2 linked regions of the Thioclava sp. GXIMD2076 genome follow. The protein of the gene in region 1 binds, or shares a complex with, the protein of each later gene. Links are inferred from orthologs where the notes say so. Each region holds a gene or a part of one and is shown in the gene's direction. Other genes may lie near its edges.

Region 1 (15,828 bases):
CGCAGGTCGGACGAAGAACCAGCCAACTCAGGGACGCAACGGCTGCGACAGAGGCCCCACTGATCGTGATCCTCAGCGTCATCCGGGCCGTGAAGTCCGGGGCAAGACTGCCGAACGGAAGACAGGCCCGATAGCATGCGATTTGCAGGCGAACGGGGGAAAACGGCAAATCCCGATTTCTCAGCATTTTTGAAATCCGCATCACAGACCACCTCGGGCGCTTTGGGGCGGATGAGCGGAAACATGGCGCGTAAGCCGTTTCACAGCTTCGATCTGGGCCGCCAACTGGTCACTACCACGCGGCGCGGGGTGGAGGTCTGGCAACCAGAAGCCGCGCTTGCCGTCATGTCGTTCCTCGGGAAGCAGGCGCCCTAATGGTGGCAAGCCTGCTTCTTCGAGCCTGTCGCTCCACTCCCTCGCGAAGCAGATGCTGGTAGGGACGAAGCGCAGGCGCAGCTCCGACACCCGCGATCCGGCCCTGCCAGCCCCTATTTCCTTGTTTTGTTTCTTGGCTTTAGTTGGAGGACAATCCTGTCCCTCTTCGGCGGACGGGTTTGTCTCCCTTTCAGGACAGGATTGTCCCCCTTTGGCGGGGCGAAGGGAGACAATATTGTCCCGCTTTCTCTCCTCCTGCTCCTCGCGTAGCTTCTGAGCAGCAGCGTGTGATTGCTTGGACGGCACATACTCTGTCGAATGCCTCAGACCGTTCCCGTGCGTGATCTCGAACCACTTGCCCTTGAGTTCGGAGATCGCGCGCTGGACGGTCTTTTTCGTGATCCCCAAAGCCTTGGAAATCCGATCGAATGAGGGCCATGCCTTGGCCAGCCGATGGTTGTAATGTTCCAGCACAATATAGGCGGCGACCTGGATCGTGCGGGGGCTCAGCTCCTGATCTTGAACGAGCTGCGACAGCCACTGAAGCTGGATTTCGCGGAAGGGACGCAGCGCACTCATGCTGCGATTCCCGTGGAAATCTCAGGGGTATCATGTTCCCACGCGGTTCGGGCTTTGTCCTGATACTCGGGAAGACCTAAGGCGTTGATTTCGCGTGAAAGAGAGACGGCTTGCAAATCCGTGTACAGGAGTTCGATTCTCCTACTCGCCTCCAAATTCTTCATTCAATTTAGACAGCAAGAAAGATCGTAGCGGTCCGGTATCTGCTGGTTTGCGTTTGATCGGCGTAAAAATCCTGTTGCGATTGTTCGCCGGCGGGCGGCTGCGCTCAGTGCCGGTTTTTCGCGCGGTCCGACGCCGCTTGCGATCGGGGCGGATGCGCCAAGGCTGTCTGTCACGGATAGCGAAAAGGTAGAAAAACAAAAGCCTCGCTTTGGGCGAGGCTTTTTGCTTCTAGAGTGAAAGTGGTGAGCCGTGCAGGATTCGAACCTGCGACCCACTGATTAAAAGTCAGTTGCTCTACCAACTGAGCTAACGGCCCACTTTCTTTCGTTTCCAACCGGTTCGCTGTGTGCTTCCCTGCTGGTGTGGGCGCCTTCTACGGTCCTAGACGGGGGGCGTCAACAGCGAAATTCAAAAAAAATGAGATCTCTGGAAAAAACTTCTCGGGCAGCGTATATCGCGCCCATGGAAAACGCGTCTTTACCCCAGTCCTCACTGGCCTTCATGAAAATGCATGGTCTTGGAAACGATTTCGTCGTGATCGATGCCCGTAATGGTGCCGATCCGGTGACCCCTGCCTTGGCCGAGGCCCTTGCAGACCGGCATCGCGGGGTGGGCTTTGACCAGCTCGCCCTGATCGGCCCCTCGCAAGAGGCCGATTTCCATCTGAAATTCTATAATTCGGATGGCTCTCTCTCGGGCGCCTGTGGCAATGCCTCGCGCTGTGTTTCCGACTGGATGATGAAAGAACTGGGCAAGGACCATGTGCGTTTCACTACCGATCGTGGTCAGCTGGAGGCGAAGCGTGCAGCCAATGGACTGGTCTCGGTCAATATGGGGGCGCCGATTCTGGACGCTGCGATGATTCCCTTTGACGGCGATCCGCAAGCGACGGGGATAGAGGGCGATCCGGTGGCTGTGGGTATGGGCAATCCGCATTGCGTTTTCTTTGTCGAGGATGCCGAAAAGGTCGCGCTGGAAAGCTGGGGCGCCGAGATGGAGCATCACCCGGGCTTCCCGGAGCGCACCAATGTCGAGTTTGCCTCCGTCACCGGCCCCGACCATCTGCGGATGCGGGTCTGGGAGCGCGGGGCAGGGGTGACGCTTGCCTGCGGCTCGGGCACCTGTGCGACTGCCGTGGCGGCGCATCTGCGTGGTCTTACGGGGCGTCGGGTGATCGTTGATGTCGATGGCGGCCGCCTCGAGATCGACTGGCGCGAGGATGGCGTCTGGATGACCGGCCCCACCGCTTTCGTGTTCCGCGCCGAACTGACCTCTGATTTCCTGGGTGCCCTATGAAACCGCCTGTCTTTGCCACGCTTGGTTGCCGCCTGAACGCCTATGAGAGCGAGGCGATGAAGGAACTCGCGGCCGCGGCAGGCGTCGAGGGCGCTGTTGTGGTGAATACCTGTGCGGTCACGGCCGAGGCCGTGCGCAAGGCCAAGCAGGAAATCCGCCGTCTGGCGCGCGAGAATCCCGACGCGCCGATCATTGTGACCGGCTGTGCCGCGCAGACCGAGCCCGAGACATTTGCCGGTATGGCAGAGGTGACCAAGGTCATCGGCAATCACGAGAAGATGCTGCCCGAGACATGGGCGCAGATGCGTGTGCCCAACCTGATCGGCGAGACCGAGAAGGTGCAGGTCGATGATATCATGTCGGTCAAGGAGACAGCGGGTCATCTGATTGACGGCTTCGGCCGCCACCGCGCCTATGTGCAGGTCCAGAACGGCTGCGATCACCGCTGCACCTTCTGTATCATCCCCTATGGCCGCGGCAATTCGCGCTCCGTGCCTGCGGGGGTCGTGGTCGAGCAGATCAAGCGTCTGCGTGACCGCGGATTCAACGAGGTGGTGCTGACCGGTGTCGATCTGACCTCATGGGGGGCAGATCTGCCGGGAGAGCCGCGCCTGGGCGATCTGGTGATGCGCATCCTCAAACTTGTGCCGGATCTGCCGCGTCTGCGGATTTCCTCGATCGATTCCATCGAGGCCGACGAGAACCTGATGCTGGCGATTGCCACCGAGCCGCGCCTGATGCCGCATCTGCATCTGTCGCTGCAGGCGGGCGATGACATGGTGCTCAAACGCATGAAGCGCCGCCATCTGCGTGACGATGCCATTGCATTTTGCGAAGAGGCGCGCAGGCTGCGCCCCGGTATCGTTTTTGGTGCAGATATTATCGCCGGTTTCCCCACCGAGACCGAGGAGATGTTCCAGAACTCGTTGAAACTGGTCGAGGAATGCGGGCTCACCTTCCTGCATGTCTTCCCCTATTCGGCGCGCAAGGGCACGCCTGCGGCGCGGATGCCCGCAGTGAATGGCACGGCGATCAAGGATCGTGCGCGGCGTCTGCGCGAGGCGGGGGACCATGCACTCGGGGCGCATCTTCAGGCGCAGGTCGGGCGCGAGCTGGTGATCCTGACCGAGGGGCCGCAGGCCGGACGTACCGAGACTTTCACCGAGGTGCATTTCGACACCGATCAACCCGAGGGCACCATCCTGACCGCAACAATCCGCGGCCATGACGGAAAACGCCTGCTCGTATGACGCCTTATCTCCCCGCTGCCCCCTCGCGCCGGTCAAGAAAGCGTGTTCTGCCGCAGCGATAGCTTGGCGGCGTGGCACGGCTCATTGCGTATGGTGTCCTACGCGGCTAGGATTTGGGGAACACGAGAGAGGACATATCCATGCCGTTTCGAATGACGCCGGTTCGCGCGTTGGCCTTTTCAATCGCCGCGCTGCAGGCGCCGATGGCTTTTGCCGCCGATGCACCCGATGCCGCAGGTGCCTATCTCGCCGCGCGGGCTGCTACTGCGGATAATGATTACCAGACTGCAACGAGCTATTATGCCCAGCTGTTGCAGAAGGGGATCATCGATCGCGGTGTGGCGGAATCCTCGATGACGGCGCAACTGGTGCTGGGGGATTTCGACAAGGCCGTCGAGATCGCCAATCAGGTTGCGGCAACGGATGCCGATGCGGCCGATAGCCAGCCGGTCTTTCTGGTGCGTCTGGCGGATGCCGTGCGCAATGATCGTTTCGACGAGGCGTTGAAACTGGTCGATAGCACCCAGAATATCGGGCCGCTCTTCACCCAGCTTTACCGCGCATGGGTCTATGTGGGCCAAGGCAAGATGACGGATGCGTTCGATGCTTTCGATCAGGTTGCCAAATTGCCGGGCCTGCAGGGCTTTGCCGAGTATCATAAGGCGCTGGCCATGGCGCAGGTGGGCGATTTCGAGAGCGCCGACAAGATCCTCTCGGGCGAGGCATCCGATGCGATCCACGCGACCCGCCGCGGCGTGATGGCCCATGTCGAGGTGCTGTCCAATCTCGACCGTAACGCGGATGCGGTAGCGCTTCTGAAATCGGTCTTCGGGGATGCGCTCGATCCGCAGCTTGCCGCGCTGAGTAAACGTCTGGAGGATGGCGAGACGCTGCCCTTCGATGTGGCCACCAATGCGCAGGAAGGTGTGGGCGAGCTTTACTATTCCATCGGTGCGGCGCTTTCGGGCGGCGATGTCGAGGATGCGGTGCCGCTTCTGCATGCGCGGATCGCGCAATGGCTGAACCCGCGCAATGCCGATGCCACGCTGCTGGCGGCCTCGGTGCTGGACCAGCAGGAACAATATGATCTGGCGATTGCCACCTATGACCAGATCGATGCCGCGAGCCAGCTGCATTACGCCGCCGAGCTTGGCAAGGCCGAGACCATGATGCGCGCCGGCCAAGCCGACGAGGCGATCAAGACCGTGCAGGCCGTGGCCGAAGCCGATCCCGAACTGCGCGGGGTCTGGGTCTCGCTGGGCGATATGCTGCGCCGCGAGGAGCGGTTCGGCGAGGCTGCCGAGGCCTATCAAAAGGCGCTCTCGCGCATCCAGACGCCCGAGCCGCGCGACTGGTTTGTCTATTATGCCGCCGGTATCTCGGATGAGCGGTCGGACAAATGGGACCGTGCCGAAGGCGAGTTCCGCAAGGCGCTCGAGCTCAATCCGGGCCAGCCTTCGGTGCTGAACTATCTCGGGTATTCCTATGTGGAAAAAGGCGAGAACCTCGAAGAGGCGCTGAAGATGATCCGCGAGGCGGTGAAAAACTCGCCCGATTCCGGTTATATCATCGACAGTCTCGGCTGGGCGCTCTTCCGTCTGGGCCGTTACGACGAGGCGGTGACCGAGATGGAGAAGGCCGCCACGCTGGAATCCGTCGATCCGCTGGTCAATGACCACTTGGGCGATGTCTACTGGGCCGTGGGCCGCAAGCGCGAGGCACGGTTCCAGTGGAAGCGCGCCATTGCCTTCGGTCCGGGCGAGGATGTGGATATGGACCGTGTGCAGCGCAAGCTGGATATGGGGCTTGATGCGGTGCTCAAAGAAGAGGGCGCAGCGCCCCTGAAGGCACAACCGGCGGTCCAATGACCCTGTCCGGTATCGCGCCTGCCAAGGTCAATCTGTCGCTTGCGGTGACGGGGCGTCGGGCGGATGGCTATCATACGCTCGAGAGCCTCGTTGTTTTTGCAGGGTTTGGCGACCGGCTGGAGGTGGCGCCGCATGAGGCGCTGGTGCTTGAGGTCGATGGCCCCTTTGCCAGAGGTGTGCCGGTCGACGGGCGCAATCTGGTGCTGAAGGCCGCGCATCTGTTGCAGGAAAGAACGGGCTGCCGGAAGGGTGCGCGGATCACGCTGACCAAGACCCTGCCGCATGGTGGCGGGATCGGGGGAGGGTCATCCGATGCGGCGCTGGCGCTGAAGCTCTTGGCCGAGCTGTGGGATGTGCCGCCGCTAAGCGCCGGGGAGGCGCTGGCCCTTGGGGCGGATGTGCCCGTGTGCATGCAGGCGCCGCAGCCCCAGATCATGCGCGGCATCGGCGAGTTGCTGGTGCCCGCACCGGTTCTGCCCGATAGCTGGCTGGTGCTGGTCAACCCGCAGATCGAGACGCCGACAGGGGCGATGTTCAGGGCTCTGGCGCGCGAGACGGGCGTCGCCCCCGCGCCTGTCCTTCATGTGCCGCCGGGGATGGGGTATGAGGATTTCGCGCTCTGGCTGGCCGCGCATGGCAACGATTTCGCAGATGTCCTGACGGACGCGCAGGGGCCGGAGCATATGCCCCAGATCGCCCTGATCCTCGAGGCGCTGTCATTGCAACCGGGCTGCCTGATGCAGAACCTTTCGGGCTCCGGCAGCACTTGCTGGGGGCTCTTTGCTACGCGGACGCAGGCCGAGACCGCAGCAGAGACGCTGGCAAATGAAAAGGCCGGCTGGTGGGTCCAGCCGGCGCAGATGTTGTCCTGAAGGCGGCGCCTTAGCGCACGCGGGCCACGACGTAATCGGCCAGATCATCCAGCATGGCGCGCAGCGGATGGTCGGGCAGAGCGCCGAGTGCGGCGCGGGCGCGGTCGGCCCAGACGATCGCGGCATCGCGGGTGGCCGCCAATGTGCCATGTTTGGCCATCAGCGCCATCGCCTGCTCCAGATCACCGTCCTGCTGGTCACCTTTCTCGATGACACGGCTCCAGAAGGCGCGCTCGGTCTGATCGGCGGCCGCCACGGCCTTGATGACCGGCAGGGTCAGCTTGCGCTCGCGGAAATCATCGCCGGTATTCTTGCCGATAACATCGGTCACCCCGCCATAATCGAGCAGGTCATCGACCATCTGGAAGGCAATACCCAGCGCATCGCCATAATCGAACAGCGCCTTTTCCGAGGCCGGATCGGCTTCGGCCAGAACACCGCCCACCTGGGTCGCTGCCGAGAACAGCGCCGCGGTCTTGCCACGGATGACCTGCAGGTAGATGTCCTCGGTGGTCGCCAGATCCTGCGCCGCCGTCAGCTGCAGCACCTCGCCCTCGGCAATCACGGCCGAGGCATTCGACAGGATGCCCAGCACACGCATATTGTCGGGCTCGGTCATCAGCTGGAACGCACGGGCAAAGAGATAATCGCCGACCAAGACGCTGGATTTGTTATCCCAGAGAAGGTTCGCGGTCGGGCGGCCACGACGCTGCGCGCTTTCATCGACCACATCGTCATGCAGAAGTGTCGCGGTGTGGATGAACTCGACGGTGGCGGCCAGATGGACGTGATAGGGGCCGTCATAGCCGCAGATCCGCGCGGCAGCCAGTGTCAGCATCGGGCGCAGGCGCTTGCCGCCCGCCTCGACCAGATGCGCGGTCACTTCCGGAATGCGCGGTGCGTGTTTCGAGGCCATCTTGGTGCGGATCAGGGCATTCACCGCCTCCATATCGCCGGCGAGAGCCTGCGCAAGCCGGTCATGCGGTTTTACTGCCTTGTCGTCGAGGCTCATCTTCCTTGTCCTTCCCGCTCTCCCCATCTCGACAGGCACGGGGCCGGACGGTAATGAGGATGGATGAAAGAGCTTCTGCGCACGACAAATCCCGTGAAATTGGCCTTGGCCAAAGCCCTTCTTACCGGCGAGGGTATAAACAGCTTTGAAATGGACGTCCATATGAGCGTGCTCGAAGGCAGCATAGGTATTTTGCCGCGTCGTCTTATGGTCACGGATGGGGATCTGGCGCGGGCAAGGGTGGTGCTGGACGATAACGAGATCGGCTCGGACTGATGTTTGCCCCCGAAGATCTGAGCTGCGATGATTTCATCGGTGGGGCGCTGCGAATCTACCAGCCGCGTTTCGGCTATCGCGCGGCAATGGACCCGGTGCTGCTGGCGGCGGCCTGTGGCGCGCAGGCGGGCGAGAGCGTGTTGGAGCTGGGCTGCGGGGCAGGGGTGGCAAGCCTGTGTCTGGGGCGGCGTGTGGCGGGGCTCGATCTGCACGGGCTGGAATTGCAGCCCGTCTATGCCGATCTGGCGCGCCGCAATGCGCAGGCCAATGATCTGGAGTTTACCGTGCATGAGGGCGATCTGGAGCAGATGCCCGCTGCGCTGCGGCAGATGAGCTTCGATCATGTCATCGCCAACCCGCCCTATTTTGCACCGCAGAACGGGACCGCGGCGCGAGATGCAGGTCGCGAGACGGCCCAACGCGAGGCGACTCCGCTTTCCGAATGGATCCGCCAAGGGCTGAAACGCCTGAAACCCTCGGGCCATCTGGTGCTGATCCAGAATGCCGACCGGCTCGATGACATCCTGTGTGCCCTGCATGGGCGGTCTGGGGCGATTCGGATTCTGCCGATTGCGGCGCGTCAGGGGCGTGATGCGGGGCGGGTGATCGTGATCTCACGAAAAGGTGCGAAAACGCCACTGAAGCTGCTGGCGCCTCTGGTTCTGCATGCACGCGCACATCACACGGGGGATGCCGAGGACTTGAGCGAAGTTGCGCAGTCCATACTGCGTATGGGGCAAAAATTGCCGATATGACTTTAACATTTTCGCAATAATTCGCCACTCAATCTGGAGGTAAGCCCACAAGCACGACAAACTCGTGACAGAAACGAAAAAACGTGCTGAACTGTAAGGGCTCAAACAGAGAGGAGACTGCCCATGTCGCTCAGTTCGCATATCACCGAACTCCGCAAGAAGCACCAGGCTCTGTCCGCCGAGGTTGAGCGCGCGACTCGAAATCCTGGCTTCCCCGGGCTGCAAATTGCCCAGATGAAGAAGCAGAAACTGCATATCAAGCAGGAGATCGTGCGTCTCGAACAGGCGTGACCTCACTGTTGTAGCCCGATCCTTGGGCTGCAGCGCAGCACGTTAGCGAGGACACACGGGATCCGCAGGATCAGCTGGCCAGCACCGTGGACCTCAACCCCAGACCCTATCCATGATGGCCCGTAGACACGGGTCGGGATGTCAACGACAGTGATCGGCAGCAGCGTTTGCCGAGCAGCCCCTCTGTGCCTTCCGGTCGAGAACGGGCCGGAGCTTCCGAGGGACCCCAAAAGGAAAAGGCCCGCGCGTGACGGGCCTTTTTCATGTGCGGTATCCAAGGCTTCAGGACAGATACTGACCGCCATTCGCGGAGAGCGTCGAGCCGGTGATGAAGCTTGCCTCGTCGGAGGCGAGGAAGACCACGGCTCGCGCGATATCTTCCGGCTCGCCCAGACGGCCCACAGGGATGGTGCCGATGATGGCCTCGCGCACCTTTTCCGGCACGGCCATAACCATCTCGGTCGCGATATAGCCCGGGCAGATGACGTTGACGGTGATGTTGTTGCGCGCGCCTTCCTGTGCAAGTGCTTTGGTGAAGCCGATATCGCCCGCCTTCGCCGCCGAGTAATTGGCTTGCCCGAACTGGCCTTTCTGGCCATTGATCGACGAGATGTTGATCACGCGCCCGAATTTGCGCTCGCGCATGCCCGGCCAGAGCGGATGGGTCATGTTGAACGCGCCCGACAGGTTGGTCCCGATGACCTGATCCCATTGATCTTTGGTCATTTTATGGAACGGTGCGTCACGCGTGATGCCCGCATTGTTGACGAGGATATCCACGGGACCCAAATCGGCCTCGACCTTGGCGATCCCTGCGGCGCAGGCATCGTAATCGGCAACTGACCATTTATAGGTCGGGATGCCGGTCTCTTCGGTAAATTTGGCAGCGGCCTCGTCGTTACCGGCATAATTGGCGGCAACGGTATAGCCTGCGGCTTTCAGAGCCTTGGCGATCGCCGCGCCGATACCGCGGGATCCGCCGGTCACGAGTGCAACTCTGGGCATTCTTTTCCTCCTGGGCCGGTTCTGGCCCTTATAGTCTGTCCGTTATAATTCGTAGTGCGGTTGAGGGCTCATAGCCCTTCAAGGCACATTGCCACGCCCATGCCGCCGCCGATGCACAGCGTGGCGAGGCCTTTTTTGGCTTTGCTGCGCTTCATCTCGAACAGCAGGGTGTTCAGGATACGGGCCCCGCTTGCACCGATCGGGTGACCGATTGCGATTGCGCCGCCATTGACGTTCACCTTGGAGGTGTCCCAGCCCATATCCTTGTTCACGGCACAAGCTTGGGCGGCAAACGCCTCATTGGCTTCAATCAGGTCCAGATCTGCGGCCGACCACCCTGCCTTTTCGAGCGCCTTGCGCGACGACGGAATCGGACCACAGCCCATGATCGAGGGATCCAGGCCAGCCGTTGCATAGGAGGCAATTCGCGCCATCGGGGTAAGTCCACGTTTCTCGGCCTCTTCCTCGGTCATCAGTAGAACCGCAGCGGCGCCGTCGTTGATTCCCGAAGCATTCCCGGCCGTGACCGTACCGCCGTCGCGCATGAACGCGGGGCGTAGCTTCTGCATGCTCTCGATGGTGGCACCGTGGCGGATATATTCGTCGGCATCGACGATGATCTCGCCTTTACGGGTCGAGATCGTGAAGGGGATGATCTCGTCCTTGAACTTGCCGGCCTTCTGCGCAGCTTCAGCTTTCTGCTGTGAGGCGAGGGCAAATTCGTCCTGCATCTCGCGGCTGATCTTCCATTGGGCGGCGACGTTCTCCGCTGTCTGGCCCATATGGTAGCCGTTGAATGCGTCCCACAGGCCATCCTTGATCATGGAGTCGATCATTTTCATGTCGCCCATCTTGGTGCCCGAGCGTAGATGGGCGACGTGGGGCGACATTGACATGTTTTCCTGTCCGCCCGCGATGACAATGGAGGCATCGCCCAGCATGATATGTTGTGCCGCCAGCGCGACCGAGCGAAGGCCGGAGCCGCAGACCTGATTGATGCTCCATGCCGCCGACTCGATCGGCAGACCGGCGTTAATATGCGCCTGACGCGCAGGGTTCTGGCCCTGGCCGGCCGTGAGGACCTGTCCCAAAATCGTCTCGCTGACATCCGCCTTGTCGATGCCTGCACGCTCGACGACGGCCTCGAGGACAGATTTGCCAAGGTCTTGGGCTGGAACGTCTGCGAGCGATCCGTTGAAGCTGCCAACTGCGGTGCGTGCAGCCGAAACGATGACGACATTGGTCATTATTCTTTCCTCCTGAGAAGCGATTTCTATCGCGCTTGCATCGCAGGATGCCGTCTCGCAGGAGGAGGTCAAGTGTCAATCGTAAAGATTTCAATGATTTTTTGAAATATTGTTTTTCAGATGATGGCAAGAACGATCTGCTCGGTAAACCTTGCCACACAAGGACCGCGTCAGAGAAAATATCTGCAACAATGCAATTTCAGGACAAATACGAGTTAAACCGTTCACGCACGCATTCTGCCCGCCGGGGGCGTCTTCCAAGGTGGCATAATTGTTGGCGCTCCGAAATAGTAACCTTGCATGCAATCGACACCCAATGAGGTCAAAAATGCGGCATCGTCGCAGTTCTCGACAGCTTCGGCGACGGTGAACATCTCGAAATGCCGCGCAACCGACATCAGCGCCTCGGTCAGAACCTGATTATCGGGGCTTTCGGCGATGCCTTTGATGAACTGGCCATCAATCTTGAGAATATCGAAATAGAACTCGCGCAGGTAACGGAAAGACGTGTAGCCCGCGCCGAAATCATCCAGTGCAAAGGCAACGCCACGCGCCTGTAGATCCTGCATGAAGACGGTGACCAGTTCCGGCATCTGCATCGCCGAGCTTTCGGTTATTTCCAGAATCAACCGCTCGGCAACCGTTTCATCGGCGGCCAGCCCTTTGTTCAGCGTCTTCATCCAGTTCGGATAGCCGATCGAACGCGCCGACATATTGATGGACAGGCGAAGCCCGTCATTCTCACGCAAGGCGATCAGGCCTGCCTCAAGCGCGAGGCAGTCCAGCTTGCGCCCGAGCGAGGTATTCTCGACCGTTTCGATGAAATCTTTGGCCGGAATGACACGGCCACGCTCGTCCAGAACACGGATCAGGCCTTCGTAAAATGCTATCTGATCGGGCCGCGAGGTCTGGACGACGGGCTGGAACGCGAGCACGACGTCGTGCCGTTCGACTGCACGCTCCACCATAGCTATGGTATTCTTGTCACGCTGGGCAATCGCGAAGGAAAGCGGGCTTTCGGACGAATGGTCGGTATCGAGATCGAGATTAGAATCGCTTTTCATCTTTTGCGCTCCGTCAGTGGACCGTGTGAGATTGCAACTTTAGGGCTAAGATTTTGTAAATAGGAATTTTCTCTTACCTTTATGGTAAACGGATCCTGAATGTCTGTGTGCTCAGCGGCGTAAACCAAACCGTAACCGCAATCGGCATATGGTGCCTGCAGATCCACGCAAAAGGGCATTGGTTTATGAACGCGCAGACCGGTTTTTCGACGACTCACGAGAGTGAGGCCCCGTTCGGTTTTGATGAACTGTTTTATTCTCGCACCGATACGCGCGGTGTCATTCAGGCGGGGAACGATGTCTTCCAGCGCGTCGCTGGTTTCTCGTGGGACGAGCTGATCAACGCCCCCCATAAGGTTGTTCGCCATAAGGATGTGCCCAAGGGCGTGTTCTGCATCATGTGGGACTCGATCCAGAAGGGAAACCCGATCGGGGCCTATGTGAAGAACCGTTGTAAAAATGGTGATTATTACTGGGTTCTGGCTGTAATTCTCCCAATTGAGGGGGGGTATCTCAGTGTGCGTCTCAAGCCGTCGAGTGATGTGTTCCAGCGGATCAAGGAGATCTATCCGCAAATCGTGGAGCGGGAGCAACGTGAGGGGCTGACAGCGGAAGACTCGGCAGATCTGCTGCGCGAAGAGGCCGCCACTCAGGGGTTCTCGAGCTATACGAGCTTTATCGCCTATGCTCTGGGGCAGGAGCTTGCAAAGCGTGATGACCGGCTGAAACGTACCGCAGACCGCCGTACCCGTATACTTGCCGAGATGAACCATGCGCTTGAGAAGGCGACCGAACAGCAGGTGAAGCTGCTGCGCAGCTTCGAGGCGCTGCAATCCGTTCCGAACAATATGCGAATCGTCGCTTCGCGGATGGAGCCTTCGGGCGGGCCGGTATCGGCGATTTCCGAGAATTACAAAGCGAGTTCTCAGGTTATTTCGCAGCGTCTGGCAAGTTTCGTCGGCGGTAGCGACAATATGTGCGAGCGGCTGTCCCGCGAGGTCGCGCGTGTCCTCTTCCTGATCGGTTGTAACCGTGTCATGTCCGAGATGGTCGTGAATATCGATAAAAGCGTTCCGGTCCCGCAGATTGACTGGATGGAGGAGCAGGCACTTCTGAACCGCCTCGAGGCGAAATGCACCGATGATGCTCGGGCAGCCATGTCACGCGCCGTCGGTTACGCGGCCGAACTCAATCGCGCCAGTGCCGATATTCGGCGCCAGATGCTGGGCCTCGACACGATCCGCGTGCTCGGGCGCGTGGAATGCGGCCGGATGCGGGATGTCGGTGGTCTTTCGACAACGATCGACCAGCTTGATTCCTTCCATGCCGATATCAAGGAACGGCTCGAGGCGATCATGCAGCTTTCCGAGGTCATCGAAAATGCGATGTCCTCCTATATGCGCAGCACCGCCTGATACAACCCCTTAGATCTACTCTGAAACAACGGCGCGCAGAAATGCCTGCGCGTCCGTGCCGGACCAGTCGGCGCCGCCGATGAGCCGTGCTACTTCCTGCCCCTCGCGATTGATGATAATCGTTACCGGCAGGCCCAGCACCCCTAAGGACCGTGCGGCCCGTTGGGAGCGGTCGGTATATTTCGGCAGGCTTTCGACCCCGATATCGGCAAAGAACCGGTCGATCTTCTGCGCCGAATTTCGTCCGCTCGCAACCGTGACCACCGACAGATCATCCCCACCCACCGATCTCTGCAGGTTTTCCAGTGCCGGCATTTCCTCGCGGCAGGGAACGCACCATGTGGCCCAGAAATTCAGCACGACCACCTTTCCCCGGTAGTCTGCGAGATGGTGCGCTTGGCCCCCTTCATCCTCGAACGCCACATCCGGCAGGCTGATCGGCGCGTCATAGGTCACCAGTTTCTGCATCTCGCCGGTTTTGTACTGATCGAGCTCCGCAGCCATCGCCGCATTTGCACCAAGCGCGAGGGCCGTATAAAGGACGAGGGACCGCAGCATTTTGCCTCCAGATGACAGGGCCGAAAGATGACCGAACAGACCAGCGAACCGAAATCCTCCAACGCAATGTGGGGCGGGCGTTTCGCCGCAGGTCCCGACGCGATCATGGAGGCGATCAATGCCTCGATCGGGTTTGACCAGCGTCTTGCCGCACAGGATATCCGGGGTAGCCGGGCCCATGCCGCGATGTTGGCCGCGCAGGGTATCATCACTGATAACGATGCAAGCGCCATCAGGGAAGGTCTTCTCACCGTTTTGTCAGAGATCGAAGAGGGGAAGTTCACCTTCTCCACAGCGCTCGAAGATATCCACATGAATGTCGAGGCGCGGCTGAAAGAGATCATTGGCGAACCAGCGGGCCGCCTGCACACCGCGCGTTCGCGCAATGATCAGGTTGCGACCGATTTCCGCCTTTGGGTGCGCGATCAATGCGACGCAGCAATCAACGGGCTTGACGGGCTGATCAAATCGCTGATCGGTCAGGCCGAAGCTGGCGCCGATTGGGTTATGCCGGGCTTCACCCATCTGCAGACCGCGCAGCCGGTCACCTGGGGCCATCACATGATGGCCTATGTGGAGATGTTCGCGCGGGATCTGGGCCGGTTCACCGATGCCCGCAAACGTATGAACGAATCACCTCTGGGGGCGGCGGCGCTGGCTGGCACCGGGTTCGATATCGATCGCCATGCGACCGCGAAGGCGCTCGATTTCGACCGTCCGATGGCCAATAGCCTCGATGCGGTATCGGATCGTGACTTCGCGCTCGAATTCCTCTCGGCGTCCTCGATCTGCGCCGTGCATATGAGCCGTCTGGCCGAGGAGTTGGTGATCTGGTCCTCCGCGCAGTTCCGTTTTGTCGCAATGTCGGACAAATGGTCGACGGGTTCCTCGATCATGCCGCAAAAGCGCAATCCCGATGCGGCCGAGTTGATCCGCGCCAAGATCGGCCGTATCCTCGGTGCGACAGTGGCCCTCTTTACCATCATGAAGGGCCTGCCGCTCGCCTATTCCAAGGATATGCAGGAAGACAAGGAGCAGGTGTTTGATGCCGCCGACAACCTCATGCTGTCGCTGGCGGCGATGGCGGGCATGATCTCCGATCTGACCGTCAAGACCGACAAGCTCGAAGCGGCGGCATCGAGCGGCTTTTCCACCGCGACCGATCTGGCCGACTGGCTCGTGCGCGAGGCGGGTCTGCCCTTCCGCGACGCCCACCATGTGACCGGCACTCTGGTTGCAATGGCCGAGGACAAGGGCTGCGATCTGCCGGATCTGACGCTTGCCGATATGCAGTCGGTCAATGCAGCTATCACCGAGGACATTTTCACGGTGCTGGGTGTGCATAACTCTGTTGCCTCGCGGATGTCATATGGTGGCACCGCGCCCGCGCAGGTGCGCGCCCAGATCACCCGTTGGAAAGAGGCGCTGGCATGAAGGCTGCACTTGTCCTAGCGCTTCTGGCGCTGGCGGCCTGCGGGGTCGAAGGTCCGCCGGTCTCGCCTGCCGAAGCACAGCAGAACCAATAATATCAGGCCGCCCGGCACGGGCGGTCCTCTTACAGGGTATCGGAAAGACCTCATGGATCACTTCACATATAAAGATGGTGCGTTGCATGCCGAGGATGTGCCCGTATCGGAGATCGCCAAATCGGTCGGCACGCCGGTCTATATCTATTCGGCCGCCACGCTGGAACGTCACTTCAAGCTGTTCCAGGAGGCGCTTGGCTGGACCGATCATCTGATCTGTTTCGCGATCAAATCGAACAGCAATCTGGCGGTGCTGAAACTGCTGGGCGATCTG
Region 2 (15,810 bases), 100 kb from region 1 along the record:
GAACCGGCCGAGAGCGTCAATTTCTTTAATTGCTTCCGAGGCCTATATTTTGACTTGGCACAAGATATTGTGGACGGGCTTGAAGCTTTTGCGATGGACTGGGGTCACACCAAATTCCGCAAGTGCTGCAAGATGTTGTGCCGTAGGGTAACCGGCATTCTGCTCCCAGCCATACTGCGGATACTGTTGCGCCAGCGACACCATCAGCGCATCACGTTCTTCCTTGGCGAGGATCGAGGCGGCGGCAATGGAGACAGAACGTCCATCGCCTTTCACCAAAGGCTCGGAAGCGATCTGCAGATCCTTGGGCACGCGATTCCCGTCCACCAGTGCATAGTCCGCCTGACGCGAGAGGCCCGCCACCGCCCGCACCATCGCCAGATGCGAAGCGTGGTAGATATTGAGCGCATCGATCTCTTCGACGCTGGCATGGGCGACACACCATATAGAGTGTTCCTTGATCGCCTCGACGAGGCCGGCCCGCCGTTTCGCGCTAAGCTTTTTGGAATCGTTCAACCCCTGCGGGATATACGCCGGATCAAGAATGACCGCCGCTGCCGTTACAGGGCCACACAGCGGCCCGCGTCCAACCTCGTCAACACCGGCCACGGAGTGAAAGCCGCGGGCGTGTGCCGCGGCTTCGAAAGAATAATCGGGAGTGGTTTTTGTGCTCATATCCTGTCTTGGCATAAAAGGCCGCCTCCCGACAATGATCCGTTAGCGGCGACCCCTTAGCGACGACTCATGCGGAAGCCGCGATCCTCGAGGCAGTTCTGGCCGTAAACCTGCTGGCGGCGCCCGTCCTGACGGATGTCGATCACGCAATTCTGCGGCAGGCGGCGGTCGGCGGTATGGTCGGCACAGCGCTTGTCGACAACCTCGCTCCAGCCGCGCGGGGTGCGCACCTTCGAAACGCAGGATTGCGAATAGCTCGGGCCACGATCGAAACGGCTATCGCGGCGATCATCGCGGCGGTTATCATAACGGTCACGACTGAAATGGTTATCGCGGTTGTTCTCCCAGCCATAGACGGGGCGCTTCGGCTGATGGTCTTTCTTCTTGTCATCCTTGTCGTTCATCTTGTCGATCAGCACGGCGGCCGCGCCGATTCCGATAAGGATGCCGAGCGCCTTCTTCTGGTCGGCATCCATGGCGGCCGCGGGCGAGACGGCAGTGAGGCTGAGGGCCAGCGCGGTGGTGGCGGCGATGATGCGGGTCGCGAGGGACATGATCGAACTCCTGATAAAGAGGCTTCGGAAGGACCCCGAAGCGGATGGGACCAGATGCCCCTCTGGCTGCAAGACAGGCAATATCAGCCCCCTGTCATCGGATAACATAGGCAGAATGGCGCGGATCGGGCCTCTGTCATCGGATAACGTCCGCGCAAAAAGCCTTTGCTATTGAATGGCAAAGCACAGTTGCGCAAGATCCGGCCTATGAAACATCTCTTTCTGATCCTCGCGCTCATATGCGCTATAGCAGCACCGGCGCAGGCGGACTGTTATGCCGATTACAAGGCCAAGCAGGACGATCCCTTGCGGCTGCATTACGGGGTTGCGAAACTCCCTGACACTGCCTGCAGCCGTGACGCGGCGCGGGCCGAGCTGGCTCCGCGCCTCAAGCGTGGCGGCTGGACGCTTTTGAATATCGTCTCCACCTTCGGGGACGAGGGGTTGGAAAAAAGGAAGCAAAGTGCGGGAAGCTATTTCCTCCGTTACTGAAGGGCTCAGGGCGGGCCAGCGCGCGCTGGTCTGGGGTGTCGTGGCGATCACCGCGATTCTGGGTCTGGCGGCGGCGTTGCTGTTTCTGGCGCTGCCGGATGCGGATGCCTTCAACACGCGGGTCGAGCAGATTTTTGTTGCCAATGACGCACTGACCCAACCCACCCAGCTGCGGCTTCTGGAGGTGCTGGCGCAATCGGGCACCGCATTTTCCGAAGTGCTGCAAAGCTACCGAATGATCATTTTCATCCTTCTGGTCTTTGCCACAGCGCTTCTGGTCGTGGCGCTGGTCTTTCTGATCATGATCATCGCCCAGAACAAGCGCATGGCCGAGATCAGCCGTCAGGGGATCGAGGTGCAATCGCTACGCATCCTGCGAGCGGAAAACATGGTGATGCTCAATGATATGGGATTCACCCTCACTCCCGCCGCGATCGAGACGCTGGCCGTGCTGGCCGAGGCGCGGCTGGATGACGACATCCTGACAGGCACCCAGATCGAGGCGATGATTACCGGCAAGCCCGAAACCGATTGCGAGGAATCCGCCGGCGCCACGCGGATCAAGCGCCTGCGCGACAGTCTGGGCAACCAGCTGGTGGCCGAGCTATTGGTGCGCAATATCGCCCGCAAGGGGTATACGCTGGCGGTCGAGCCTGCCCGCCTGAGGGTCGATTAGGGCGCTGCTTCGGTGCCTTCGTTACAAAGGCTTCGCTTGCGGGCGGGTCGCATCGGCCCTATATGGCCAAACGACTGTCCCGTAGCCGGAGATGCCCTATGCAAACGCCTTTCTATCTGCTTGATCGCGCGAAGCTGGTCCAGAACATGGAAAAGGTTGCCCGCCTGAGGGAGCTGTCGGGCGCCAAGGCGCTTCTGGCGCTCAAGTGCTTTGCCACCTGGTCGGTCTTCGACACGATGCGCGACCATATGGATGGCACGACGTCCTCCTCGCTTTACGAGCTGCATCTGGGGCACGAGAAATTCGGCAAGGAAACCCATGCCTATTCCGTGGCTTGGGCCGATCACGAGATCGACGAGGCGATTTCCTATGCCGACAAGATCATTTTCAACTCACTGAGCCAGCTCGACCGCTTTGCCGCCAAGGCGCAGGCCAAGGGCATCCAGTCCGGTCTGCGGCTGAATCCGCGGTTTTCGACCTCGGGATTCGATCTTGCGGACCCCGCACGGCAGTTCTCGCGCCTGGGCGAATGGGATCTGGAGCGGCTGGAAAGCGCGCTTGACCGAATTTCCGGCGTGATGATCCATTACAATTGCGAAAACGGCGATTTCGACCTTTTCGACCGCCAGCTGACGCGGATCGAGACCGAATTCGGCTCCTTCCTGAAAAAGCTTGATTGGGTCAGCCTTGGCGGTGGCATCCATTTCACCGGCGAGGGCTATCCGCTTGAAAAGCTGGCCGCGCGTCTGAAGGCGTTTTCCGAAAACCTCAGCGTGCAAGTCTATCTCGAGCCGGGCGAGGCGTCGATCACCAAGACCGCAAGCCTTGAAGTGACGGTGCTGGACATTGTCGATAACGGCAAGAAGGTCGCCATTGTCGACAGCTCGATCGAGGCGCATATGCTGGACCTGCTGATCTATCGCGAAACGGCGAAACTGCCGCAGGGCGGCACGCATGACTATCAGATCGCGGGCAAGACCTGCCTGGCCGGCGATATCTTTGGCGATGCGCGTTTTGACAAGCCGCTGGAAATTGGCGACCGTATCAGCATTGCCGATGCGGCAGGCTATACGATGGTCAAGAAGAACTGGTTCAACGGTGTGGCCATGCCCGCCATTGCCATCCGCGAAGAGGACGGCTCCATCACGCCGGTCCGTGAATTCACCTACGAAGACTACCGGTCTTCGTTGTCCTGAGGGTTAAAAGCCCCCTTCCCCTGTCCAAGAGAAAAAGGAGACAGCCGAAGTGAAAAAGAACGTGCTCATCATCGGTGCCGGTGGCGTGGCGCAGGTCGTGGCGCATAAATGCGCCCAGAACAACGATGTTTTCGGAGATCTGCATATCGCATCGCGCACCAAGTCGAAATGCGACGCGATCGTTGCCAGCGTTCGCGAGAAGAACGCGATGAAGCTCGACGGCACGTTCGGCACCCATGAGGTCAATGCGCGCGATACCGCCGCCGTGGCCGAGCTGATCCGCAAGGTGGATGCGCAGATCGTTATCAATGTGGGCTCCGCCTTCGTGAATATGTATGTGCTCGATGCCTGCATCGAGACCGGTGCCGCCTATATCGACACCGCCATCCATGAAGAACCCGAGAAGATCTGCGAAACCCCGCCGTGGTATGCCAATTACGAGTGGAAGCGCCGCGACGCCTGCACCGAAAAAGGCATCACCGCCATTCTGGGCGCAGGTTTCGACCCGGGTGTTGTGAATGCCTTTGCGCGGTTTGCCATCGACCAGATGGACGAGGTGAAATCGATCGATATCGTCGATATCAACGCGGGCTCGCATGGCAAATATTTCGCGACCAATTTCGACCCCGAGATCAATTTCCGCGAATTTACCGGCACCGTCTATTACTGGGAAGACCAGAAATGGAAGGAAACCTCGATGTTTGCCTCCGGCAAGACGTGGGATCTTCCGGTGGTCGGTCCGTCCAAGGCCTATCAGTCGGGTCATGACGAGGTGCACTCGCTGGCGACTAACTATCCGCAGGCCGATGTGCGCTTTTGGATGGGCTTCGGCGACCACTATATCAATGTCTTCACGGTTCTGAACTCGCTGGGTCTCTTGTCCGAACAGCCGGTGAAAACCGCCGAAGGTCAGGACGTCGTGCCGCTGAAACTGGTGAAGGCCGTGCTGCCCGATCCGTCGTCGCTGGCACCCGACTATACCGGCAAGACCTGCATCGGCGATCTGGTAAAGGGCACGAAAGACGGCAAGGATGTGGAGCTGTTCGTCTATAACGTCGCCGATCACAAGGAAGCCTATGAGGAAGTGGGCTCGCAGGGCATCTCCTATACCGCGGGTGTGCCGCCAGTGGCGGCCGCTATGCTGGTCGCCTCGGGTGAATGGGATGCCAAGACGATGAAGAACGTCGAGGAGCTGGATCCCAAACCCTTCTTCACGATCCTCGACCGGATCGGTCTGCCGACCCGCGTGCAGATCGGCGGTATCGGTGGCGAGGACAAAGCGTGGAACGCGTGAGTCTCGCTCTTTAAGTGTATTCTGGAAACCCGCCTCTCTCAGGGCGGGTTTTTCTCTTGAAAACTGCCAGAACATATAAAGAAAATACAGGTTTGATCACTTATTCCCCAGAGCGGAAAGGAAGGATTCATATCTGAGCATTAAGACTACTCCCGACGATTTCAGGAGTGTTGTCATGACGTTTGTTTCGAATCTGCGAATCTCGACGCGGATTTATTCGATTATTGGGTTCTCCGTCCTGACGAGTCTGGCCATCGCCGTGACGATGTTCAGCTTCATGGTCAGCAATACCTATGACATGCGTGAGGCCCATCTGCGCGATGTCGTGGATAGCAGTGTCAGCCAGCTTGCCGCATTGCAGACCGAGGTCACCGCCGGAAAACGGACGCTTGAAGAGGCCAAGACTGAGGGCGCGCGTATCTTGAATGCAGCGCGTTACGACGATGGCAACTATCTGTTCGCGTTCAGCAAGGACCTGAAACTCGTCGCGCATGGACGCGACCCGCAACGTGCAGGCGAGGACCAGAGCCAGTTCAAGGATCCGAACGGCGTGTTTGTCTACCGCGATCTGGGTAAGCTCGCCGCAGAGGGTGGTGGCCTGCTACATTACAGCTCCAAACGGACTGGCGGCGATGGTGCGGACGAACAGATCCCGAAAATCAGCTATTCCCGTGCTTTCGAGCCTTGGGGTTGGGTCGTCGCGACAGGCTCCTACATCGCGGATATTCAGGCGCAGATTGCGCAGATCCGCAACATCGCGGCCGCAATTTTCATTGCCGGTTTCCTTCTTGTCGGAGCGGTCTGCTGGCTTATCGCGCGGTCCATTACGTCCCCGATCCGTGGCCTCAAGGAGCGTATGGGCGCCCTGTCCGATGGTGACGTCGATAATGCCATTCCCTTTACCCATCAGAAAGACGAAATCGGAGAGATGGCCCGGGCTGTCGAAACCTTCCAGCTTTCCATCCGCCGTGGCGCGGAGATGGAGGAAGAGGCCAACCGACAGAAAGCCGAACAGGAAGCGGTGAAGGCTCAGGCCGAAGCCGACCGCCGTGCTCATGAACAGGAAGCCATCGAAGCCGAACGCCGCGAGATGGAGCGCAAAGCTGCTGATCAAGCCGAGCGCGAACGCATGCGGGCCGAAACCGAAGCCGAGCGTGAAGCCCATGCCGAGAAGCAACGCAAGGTCGTGTCCGAACTGGCAATCGCCCTTACTGCGTTGGCTGAAGGGGATCTGACCCAACGCATCGACACCGTATTCCCCTCCGAATATGAGGCCCTCCGCAACGACTTCAACCGGACAGTGACGAAACTGGAAGGTCTGATTGGAACGATTAGTGCAACAGCGGCAGTGATCGAGCGCCAGGGCCATGATATCACGGTTTCCTCGGAAGATGTTGCCCGTAAAACCGAAACCACGGCAGCAACGCTGGAAGAAACCGCTGCAGCCCTGCAGGAGCTGACATCTTCGGTGCAGCAGGCGGCTCAGGGTGCCAATGAGGCGGACAAGGTCGTGCAGGAAGCACGCGGCGAGGCCGAACGCAGTGGGGACGTGGTTTCACAGGCCGTAGATGCCATGCAACAGATCCAGGACAGCTCGAGCCGGATTTCCCGCATCATCGATGTCATCGACGATATCGCCTTCCAGACCAACCTTCTGGCACTTAATGCCGGTGTCGAAGCTGCCCGCGCGGGCGAAGCGGGACGTGGTTTCGCAGTCGTGGCCTCCGAAGTGCGGGCACTGGCCCAGCGATCCTCCGAGGCAGCGCGTGAGATCAACACCCTGATTTCCGAAAGTGGCGATCATGTGTCAAAGGGTGCTACCATGGTGAACGAAGCAGGGAGTGCATTACAGCGCATCGCCGCCTCTGTGTCGCGGATCTCGCATCACGTCTCCGATATTGCCCGTTCCGCGACCGAGCAATCCTCTGGAGTGACCGAGATCAATAACTCTGTGGCCCATCTTGATGCCAATAGCCAACAGAATACTGCCCTGTTCCAGGATACCCTGATGGCCAGCAAAGAGCTAACCGCAGCAGCCGTGGATCTGCGCAGCTCGACGGCACAATTCAAATTGCGATCCACGACTGCAAGTAGCACCGATCGCAGTGGTTCTTGGAAAAGCGCGCCGGCTGCGCCAAAACCCGCGTCCAAGCCCGCTGCCCCGCCGCGCGCCCAAAAGCCGATGGCACCTCCGGCACCCAAACCCCAACCGGCGCCCGTGACCAAGAAGCAGGTGAACGGACCGGATTTAAATGACGATTGGGAAGATTTCTAAGGCCGATACTAACCGAAGCCGCCCTCAGGGCGGCTTCATTCTGGTCTCTCGACACCAGATTTCAAGCCGATTATAGATATGATATATCATTACTAAAATGGGCTTGAAAATGGCAGGAAACCTGGGATCGACAAAGCTTAAAAGGCCGAACAAATCCAACGCGATGCAGAATTATGACGCCCTACCCGCCGCTTTGCGGCGATGGGTTGCACAAGCGGCTTTACCGTGGTCTGCCAAATCCTGCCACAAGATCTGGTCACGCAGTCATGCACGCGGAGAAACGCTTCAGAATATTCTCATTCGGCTTGATCGCGCCGAGCAGCGCGCACTGGCACGGGATCGCCGCCTACGGCAGATTTGAGCCTGTTTTGCTTGTAGTAAGGAATTTGCGCCTACCAAAGTTGAGATTTCTATCCGCAGATGCTATTTTGACAATATGCCTAGCGTCGGGGCTTGGACGGCGTGCAACTTTCGGAGGACTATGTCCTGTCTCATCCTGAACTCGCAGCGGTCGACACCGGTGCAATGGTGGTGCCTATGACTGCTGATACCGTGGCCAATACCAACCTGAAAAGCGATCAAATCCTTCAATGCGTCCTGACCTCGCTCGACGATGACAAGGCTGAGGAAGTCGTCACGATCAGCCTAGCAGGCCGTTCGTCGATTTCGGACCATATGGTGATTTGCTCGGGCCGTTCCAGCCGTCAGGTCGGCGCTATTGCGGAAAAGCTGAGCGAGCGCCTGAAAGAAGAATTCGGCGTTTTCTGCAAGATCGAAGGCAAGGATGCGGGCGACTGGGTTCTGGTCGATGCGGGCGATGTGATCGTGCATGTCTTCCGTCCCGAGGTGCGAGAGTTCTACCAGCTCGAAAAAATGTGGGTGCCGACCAGCGACGCCAGCTGATCCGGTAACATCATGAAACTGACTGTTCTTGCAGTGGGCCGGCTTCGTAAAAGCCCCGAGCTGACACTGATTACGGACTATCTCGACCGTTTCAACAAAGCGGGCCGTAGCCTCGGGTTAGGGTCCGCTTCTGTCGTTGAGGTTGAAGACAAGCGCAATCTGGGCATGGCCGAGGAAGCCAAACTGCTGGAGCGGGCCATTCCCGATGGCGCCGCCATCGTCACGTTGGACGAACGTGGGCAGATCATCTCTTCTCCCGACTTCGCCGATAAGCTCGGGAATTGGCGCGATCAGGCCCGCGATGTCTGCTTCATCATCGGTGGCGCCGACGGGATCGACCCATCGCTCCGGCAGCGCGCGGACTTCTCGATCAGCTTCGGACAGATGGTCTGGCCCCATATGCTGGTGCGCGTCATGCTGACCGAGCAGATCTATCGTGCGGGCCAGATTCTGGCAGGCACCCCCTATCATCGCGCCTGATCAGACAGATGGCGGGCGATCCCGAGTTCCAGACGATTTCGGACAAGGCGCTCTCGCCGCGCGGCATGGCGCTTCTGGGCTATCAGCGCACCAAGCATATCTCGAAACAAGCACAGAAGGCTTGGGCTGAAGGAAATCCTACGCCCCTGATCCTAGAGACCTCCGCCAATCGCCGCGAAATTTTCGAAGCGATCTTGGCCGAGATCAAAGCGGATTACGATCCGCTTTCCGAAGCGCTTGCCAAGGCCGAGATCGTCCCGAAATCCATCATCGATATCGGATGCGGGCAGGCGCTGGGGGATCTGTTCTTCCTGATCGAATTCGATCCCGCTTTCATTCTGGTCGATATCGAGGAAACCCGTGAGCAGTATCACTTCTGGGCCGAAAGCGGTGCGGGCTATGCCTCGCTTGCAGAAGCCTCCGGCCTTCTTCGGGAAAACGGTGCACGGCTGGTGCGCGCTATCAACCCGCGCAAAACGCCCGAGCAACTTGCAGGCCTCCATGCTGATCTTGTAATATCAACTATATCTTGTGGGTTCCACTACCCTATTACGCCTTATATTGACTTATTCCAAAATACATTGCGGAAGGGCGGCGCGATCATTCTCGACTTGCGCCGGTCTTATGCAGATGCGCCCGACAAAGCGTTGGAGACCCTGTTCGAGATGTCTCTGCTGACCGAAATCCCCTGCTCCGAGCCAAAATCCGCGCGGCTGCTTTTTACCCCTGCCTGACGCGACAATATGAATGATCCGCATCGATAAACTTGCCGCATGGCGGTAGAACGCTTATGCAGAACCTGCTGATTTGAAAGAGGCCGCCATGACCCATCCCAAACCCGTTGTTCTTTGCATTCTTGACGGTTGGGGCGAACGCGCCGAGACGACCGGTAACGCTCCTGCCCTTGCCAAGACCCCGAATATCGACCGGATCTGGGCGGAGAGCCCGAAATCGACGCTGATCACCTTCGGTCCCGATGTCGGCCTACCGACCGGCCAGATGGGTAATTCGGAAGTGGGGCATACCAATATCGGCGCGGGTCGTGTGGTGGCAATGGATCTGGGCCAGATCGATCTGGCGATCGAGGACGGGTCTTTCTTCAAGAATGAGGCGCTTCTGGATTTCACCCAGAAGATGAAGGCCTCGGGCGGGAGCGCGCATCTGTTCGGCGTGGTATCCGATGGCGGTGTGCATGGCCATATCGAGCATGTGCTGGCAGGCTGCCGCGCATTGACCGAGGCGGGCGTGCCGGTTGTGCTCCATGCGATCACCGATGGCCGCGATGTCGCTCCCGACAGCGCCGCACGGTTCATGGATGACCTGATGGACCGCCTTCCCGAAGGTGCCACCGTGGGTACCGTGATCGGCCGTTATTGGGCGATGGACCGCGATAACCGCTGGGAGCGCGTGGGCCGTGCCTATGACGCGATCACTAAAGCTTCGGGCGATGTGTCCCATGCCGAGACGCCGCAGGCGGCAGTCAAACAGAGCTATGACGCGGGCAAGATGGATGAATTCATCGCGCCGACCGTCATTGGCGATTACAAGGGCACAAAATCCGGCGACGGGTTCTTCTGCCTGAACTTCCGCGCCGACCGCGCACGCGAGATCCTGAAGGCGCTGGCCGAACCCGAGTTTGCGGAAGAAGGCATCGATACCTCGGCACGTCCCGAATGGGCGGCCCTGCTGGGCATGGTGGAGTATTCGGATAGCCATAACGCCTATATGACCACCGCCTATCCAAAGGCGAAGATCGTCAATACGCTGGGCGAATGGGTCTCGAAACAGGGCAAGACGCAGTTCCATCTGGCCGAGACCGAGAAATATCCGCATGTGACCTTCTTCCTCAATGGCGGCAAGGAAGAGCCGTGGGAGGGTGAGGACCGCTTCATGCCGAAATCGCCGAAAGTGGCGACCTATGACCTGCAGCCCGAGATGTCCGCCCCCGAGGTGACCGACAAATTCGTGGAAGCCATCGAGAAGGGCTATGACCTGATCGTGGTGAATTATGCCAATGGCGATATGGTGGGCCATACCGGCTCGCTCGAGGCGGCGATGGCGGCCTGCGAGGAGATCGACCGCGATATCGGGCGCGTGCGCGAGGCGCTCGAAAAGGCGGGTGGCGCGATGATCATCACCGCCGATCACGGCAATTGCGAGACGATGATCGACCCCGAAACCGGCGGTCCGCATACCGCGCACACCACCAATCTGGTGCCGGTGGCACTGGTGGGCGGGCCGGAAGGTGCCAAGCTGCATGAAGGCCGTCTGGCCGATCTGGCGCCAACGCTGCTGGGCCTGATGGGTCTGCCTGTGCCGGAAGAGATGACCGGCCAGAGCCTGATCGACCTCTGATGAAGTTCGGCTTCCGGTTTCTTGCCACGGTTCTTCTGTCCGGCCTCCTGTCTCAGGGGGCCGGTGCCGCGACCAATCCGGCGATGGATAATGCGTTGCAGGCGGCTGAAAACCTGCGCGGCGCGATTGCGGCGATGGATGGGGCAAAGACCAAAGCCGAGCGGATCGAGAGCCTGACCGCCACGATCAATGCCTATGAGCACGGGTTGAGCGCGCTGCGCGACGGGCTCAGGCGGCTGGCGATCCGCGAGGCGGAGATCAAGCAGAGCTTCGATGGCAAGCGCGACGAGATCGGCAGGCTGCTGGGTGTGATGACCACGATGCAGCAGACCGACGGCCGATGCTTCTGTTACACCCGTCAGGACCGGTGGGCACCGCGCGGTCGGGGATGATCCTCGGTGCGGTGACACCGGCCTTGCAGGAACAGGCCAAGGATCTCTCGGTAAAGCTCAACGAGATCAAGCAGATGCGCGATATCCAGCAGGGCGCGATCGACGTGCTGGCCAAAGGCATGGAGTCGGTCCAGACCGCCCGCACCCAGCTGGCCGAGGCGATTGCCAAGCGCGAGGCCCTGCCCGGTCGTTATCTGGAAACGCCCGAGGACCTGCAGCAGCTGGTGCAGAGCGCCGATACGCTGGAAAGCTTTGCCAGCGGCATTCTCGATCTGGATAGCGATATCGGTGCGCCGATGACCAATTTCCAGTCGGCGATGGGCACCCTACCGCTACCGGTGATCGGGTCGGTCCTGCGCAAGTATAACGAGGCCGATGCCGCAGGCATCCGTCGCGCCGGGTGGGTGATCGCCACCGCCCCATCGGCGCTGGTTACCGCGCCCTGGCCCGCAACTATTCGTTACCTCGGCCCACTTCTCGACTACGGAAATGTGATGGTGATCGAACCATCCGACGGATATCTTTTGGTTCTGGCGGGCCTTGGAACCGTGTATGGAGAAACGGGTGACGTTGTGCCGCAAGGCGGTGCATTGGGCATGATGGGTGGCAAAGAGCCAAGCGCCCGTGAATTCGGTGTCGATTTTGTCGACAGCGCCGTCAAAGGCAGTAGCGCCGACCGAACGGAAACGCTTTATATGGAATTACGCAAGGGCGATGAGCCGATTGATCCTGCTGATTGGTTTGTTCATGGTTCGAAATGACAGGACGGGATTGAGGTTAGGATGAGAAAACTGGTCATGGCGGCTCTGGGCGGAACGGTCGCAGGGGTCCTGCTCTCCACGCAGATTGCCGCGCCCCTGATGGCGCAGGAAGCGGATGACTCGGCCGCCACTTACGAGCAACTGGACCTGTTCGGCGATATTTTCGACCGTATCCGCAAGGACTATGTCGAGAAGGTCGACTCCAAGAAGCTGATCGAAGCGGCCATCAACGGCATGCTCAGCTCGCTTGATCCGCACTCGAGCTATATGCCGCCCGATGATTATCAGGATATGCAGGTCCAGACCCGCGGCAGCTTCGGCGGTCTCGGGATCGAGGTCACGCAGGAAGATGGCTTCGTGAAGGTCGTCTCGCCGATGGATGGCACGCCTGCGGCCGAAGCGGGCCTGAAGACCGGCGATTTCATCACCCATGTCAATGGCGAGAGCCTGCTTGGCCTGACGCTCGATCAGGCGGTTGACCTGATGCGCGGCCCCGTCGGTTCCGAGATCACCGTGACCATCGCGCGCAAGGGCGAGCAGGACCCCTTCGATGTGACGATGACCCGCGACACCATCAAAATGGCGGCCGTGAAAGGACGTCTGGAAGGCTCGACCGTAGTTCTGCGGATCTCGACCTTCAACGACCAGACCTATCCGAACCTCAAAGACCAGCTCGACAAGATGGTCGAGGAAGCTGGCGGTATGGACAAGGTCTCGGGCTTCGTGCTGGATCTGCGCAACAACCCGGGTGGTCTGCTGACGCAGGCGATCAAGGTGTCTGACGCGTTCATCGACAAGGGCGAAATCGTTTCGACCCGTGGCCGTAACCCCGAGGATAGCGAGCGCTTCAACGCCACGCCGGGCGATCTGGCTGATGGCAAGCCGATCGTGATCCTGATCAATGGCGGCTCGGCCTCTGCTTCCGAGATTGTGACCGGTGCGCTTCAGGACCACCGCCGTGCCATCGTGGTGGGCGAGAAGAGCTTCGGCAAGGGCTCGGTCCAGACCGTCATGCCGATCAAGAATGAAGGCGCGATGCGTCTGACCACCGCGCGCTATTACACGCCATCGGGGCGCTCTATCCAGTCGCTGGGCATTGCGCCCGATATCGTCGTGGCACAGCCCACGCCGGTCGCGAATGCGGATGATGAGGCCAATACCGACAGCAACCAGATGCGGTCGGAAGCGGATCTGCGCGGCGTGCTGAGCAATGACTCGATGACCGATGACGAGAAGAAGCAGGCCGAGGAAGAGATGAAGCGGGCCGAGGATGCGGCGGAGCTGCGCAAGGAAGACTACCAGCTTGCCTACGCCATCGACATTCTCAAGGGTCTGAGCGCCATCGCACCGGAAGTGGCAACCAAAGCCGCCGAAGATGCGACCGAGGCGCCGGCCGCAACACCCGAAAAGGCCGATGCCAAAAAATGACCAATCGGGGCCCTGCGGGGCCCCTTTTCTTTCAAGGACGACGGATATGCAGGATTATAGCACTCTCCCCTATCGCCCCTGTGTCGGCATCGTGCTGATCAATAAGGACGGGTTGATCTGGGCGGGCAAGCGCATCGATAGCAAGGCAGACGCATGGCAGATGCCGCAAGGCGGTATCGACGATGGCGAGAAACCCAAGGAAGCCGGTCTGCGCGAGCTCTGGGAAGAGACCGGCGTAACGGCGGATCTGGTCGAGAAGCTGGCCAAGACCGAAGACTGGGTGACCTATGACTTGCCCGAAGAACTGTTGGGCAAAGCATGGGGCGGTAAATATCGCGGCCAGAAACAGAAATGGTTCGCCTTCCGCTATCTGGGCGACGATAGCGTCTTCAACATCGCAACCGAACATCCCGAATTCTCGGAATGGGGCTGGAAAAGCTCGGCCGAGCTGATCGCCTCGATCGTGCCGTTCAAACGCGGGGTCTATGAGGCCGTGCTGGGCGAGTTCAAATATCTCGTGAAATGATCACGCGGGTTGCTGCGCGAGGGTGATTGCATCGCGCAGCGCCTCCGCTTGGGCAAGCGTCATCAGACTGCGATTGGCCTGCGCCGGATCGGGCTGCGGGTAATCCGCGCGGAAATGCCCGCCACGGCTCTCGCGGCGCCCGTGAGCGGCACAGGCGATCAGGGTTGCCGTGGCCAGCATATTGCGCAAAGCGGTATTCTCTTCTCCCTGCGAGAGCATCTGAAGCGTCCTGATTGTCGCCTCTAGCCCCTCGCGGTTCCGCACGACCCCTACCCCATCGGTCATTGCCTGCCGCAATCGGGCGATTTTCGCCATATCGGGCTGGCTGCCGCCTTGCGGAAACTCGAGCACCAGCTCCGGCGCGGAGCGGGCAGAGAGCCCTTCTACGATATCATCGGCACAGATCCGGCCGTAGACGAGCGCCTCCAGAAGCCCGTTCGAGGCCAGACGGTTGGCACCATGTAAACCGGTGGAAGAAGCCTCGCCGCAGACCCAGAGCCCGTCAAGGCTACTGCGCCCCTGCGCATCGACCGCAATCCCGCCCATATGGTAATGGGCGGCCGGTGCCACCGGAATGGGCTGCACTGCAGGATCGATCCCCGCCGCCATACAGGCCTGCGCCACAGCCGGAAACCGCGCATGGATCTCGGCGCCCAGCACCTGCCGCGTGTCCAGAACGGGCACGCGCCCTGCCTGATATTCACGGTAGACGGCCCGCGCCACGATATCGCGCGGTGCAAGCTCGGCATCGGGATGTTCACCCAGCATGAAGCGCTGACCGAGCGAATTCACAAGGATTGCGCCTTCGCCGCGCAGGGCCTCGGTTGCCAGCGGCGCAGGGTCCAGCCCGACCGCGATGGCGGTAGGATGGAACTGCACGAATTCGGCATCGGCAATCACCGCCCCTGCCCGCGCGGCCATGCCGATCACCTGCCCTCGGATTCGTGCCGGATTGGTGGTGACCGCGTAAAGACCGCCGGAACCTCCCCCTGCCAGCAGGGTCGCAGGCGCATGGATAGCGAGGCTCCCCGAAGGCTGGTCCGCGCGGGTCAGGCGCACCCCCGTTACCCGCTTCCCCGTCGTCAGAAGATCGACTGCCATCACACCTTCAAGCACCTGAATCGACGGCGTGGCGCGCACCTTGGCAATCAGGCTCTGCATTATTTCGCGCCCTGCCTGATCGCCTTTCACGCGCACCACGCGCGCCGCCGAATGGGCCGCCTCGCGCGACATGACATAGCCGCCCTGTGCGTCGCGGTCGAAGGGCGCACCGATATCGGTCAGCTGGAGGATATGACGCGCGGCTTCTGCCGTCACCATGTTCGCGATCTCGGGCAAGACGGTCCCTGCCCCAGCGATTTCAGTATCGCGGGCATGGGCTTCAGGGCTGTCGGAGGCATCCATCGCCGCCGCAACTCCACCTTGTGCCCAAGCGGAAGATGCCCCCTCGCCCAATTTTTCGGGCGAAATCAACACCACCGGCTGCGGTGCCAAACGCAAGGCCGCATAAAGCGCGCCAAGCCCCGCACCGACGATCACGACGCGGTCCGTCCGATGGATGGTCACTTCGTGACAGCCCTGGACAGCTCGATCATCCGCTCGACTGCGATGCGCGCCTTACCGGCCACCAGCGGATCGACCTCGACCGCCTCGCTGCCCGTATGCAGAGCCCAGAGAATTTTCTCTAGCGTGATCTTCTTCATATAGGGGCACATATTGCACGGGCCGGTAAATTCGATCTCGGGCAGGGCATCCGATATATTGGATGCCATCGAGCATTCGGTCACCAGCATTGCCTTGGCC

The links.
Region 2: the proteins of dapF (region 1) and WDB91_RS04170 are in contact, whole or in part, in a solved structure (PDB 5YGU), measured with the Escherichia coli proteins. The link is inferred for Thioclava sp. GXIMD2076 from one-to-one orthologs.

Annotation. Positions count from the first base shown.
Region 1 is NZ_CP149932.1:950,200-966,027, forward strand. What follows is about bases 502-3,498. They hold dapF (diaminopimelate epimerase), read left to right. Parts: upstream 502-1,581; coding sequence 1,582-2,415; downstream 2,416-3,498. Other genes in these bases: WDB91_RS04650 (helix-turn-helix domain-containing protein), read right to left, coding at 502-954; mtaB (tRNA (N(6)-L-threonylcarbamoyladenosine(37)-C(2))-methylthiotransferase MtaB), read left to right, coding at 2,412-3,498. Outside these bases: WDB91_RS04645 (hypothetical protein), read right to left, coding at 1-202; more of WDB91_RS04650, read right to left, coding at 202-501; more of mtaB, read left to right, coding at 3,499-3,665; WDB91_RS04675 (tetratricopeptide repeat protein), read left to right, coding at 3,806-5,533; WDB91_RS04680 (4-(cytidine 5'-diphospho)-2-C-methyl-D-erythritol kinase), read left to right, coding at 5,530-6,405; WDB91_RS04685 (polyprenyl synthetase family protein), read right to left, coding at 6,416-7,417; WDB91_RS04690 (DUF2007 domain-containing protein), read left to right, coding at 7,481-7,693; WDB91_RS04695 (methyltransferase), read left to right, coding at 7,693-8,448; WDB91_RS04700 (YdcH family protein), read left to right, coding at 8,572-8,739; phbB (acetoacetyl-CoA reductase), read right to left, coding at 9,022-9,744; WDB91_RS04710 (acetyl-CoA C-acetyltransferase), read right to left, coding at 9,813-10,991; WDB91_RS04715 (EAL domain-containing protein), read right to left, coding at 11,216-12,055; WDB91_RS04720 (PAS domain-containing protein), read left to right, coding at 12,241-13,470; WDB91_RS04725 (TlpA disulfide reductase family protein), read right to left, coding at 13,486-14,028; argH (argininosuccinate lyase), read left to right, coding at 14,056-15,462; lysA (diaminopimelate decarboxylase), read left to right, coding at 15,607-15,828. UniProt on the Escherichia coli protein: Involved in the succinylase branch of the L-lysine biosynthesis and in the biosynthesis of the pentapeptide incorporated in the peptidoglycan moiety. Catalyzes the stereoinversion of LL-2,6-diaminopimelate (L,L-DAP) to meso-diaminopimelate (meso-DAP).
Region 2 is NZ_CP149932.1:834,451-850,260, forward strand. What follows is about bases 12,289-15,267. They hold WDB91_RS04170 (RNA pyrophosphohydrolase), read left to right. Parts: upstream 12,289-13,527; coding sequence 13,528-14,007; downstream 14,008-15,267. Other genes in these bases: WDB91_RS04165 (S41 family peptidase), read left to right, coding at 12,289-13,481; WDB91_RS04175 (L-aspartate oxidase), read right to left, coding at 14,008-15,267. Also shown: WDB91_RS04095 (ribonuclease HII), read right to left, coding at 43-675; WDB91_RS04100 (hypothetical protein), read right to left, coding at 732-1,229; WDB91_RS04105 (hypothetical protein), read left to right, coding at 1,437-1,721; WDB91_RS04110 (hypothetical protein), read left to right, coding at 1,693-2,397; nspC (carboxynorspermidine decarboxylase), read left to right, coding at 2,496-3,593; WDB91_RS04120 (saccharopine dehydrogenase family protein), read left to right, coding at 3,643-4,887; WDB91_RS04125 (methyl-accepting chemotaxis protein), read left to right, coding at 5,063-7,162; WDB91_RS04130 (DUF6525 family protein), read left to right, coding at 7,326-7,523; rsfS (ribosome silencing factor), read left to right, coding at 7,700-8,065; 23S rRNA (pseudouridine(1915)-N(3))-methyltransferase RlmH, read left to right, coding at 8,078-8,545; WDB91_RS04145 (hypothetical protein), read left to right, coding at 8,554-9,279; gpmI (2,3-bisphosphoglycerate-independent phosphoglycerate mutase), read left to right, coding at 9,368-10,900; WDB91_RS04155 (hypothetical protein), read left to right, coding at 10,900-11,292; WDB91_RS04160 (peptidoglycan DD-metalloendopeptidase family protein), read left to right, coding at 11,241-12,053; more of WDB91_RS04165, read left to right, coding at 12,075-12,288; more of WDB91_RS04175, read right to left, coding at 15,268-15,567; quinolinate synthase NadA, read right to left, coding at 15,570-15,810. UniProt on the Escherichia coli protein: Master regulator of 5'-end-dependent mRNA decay.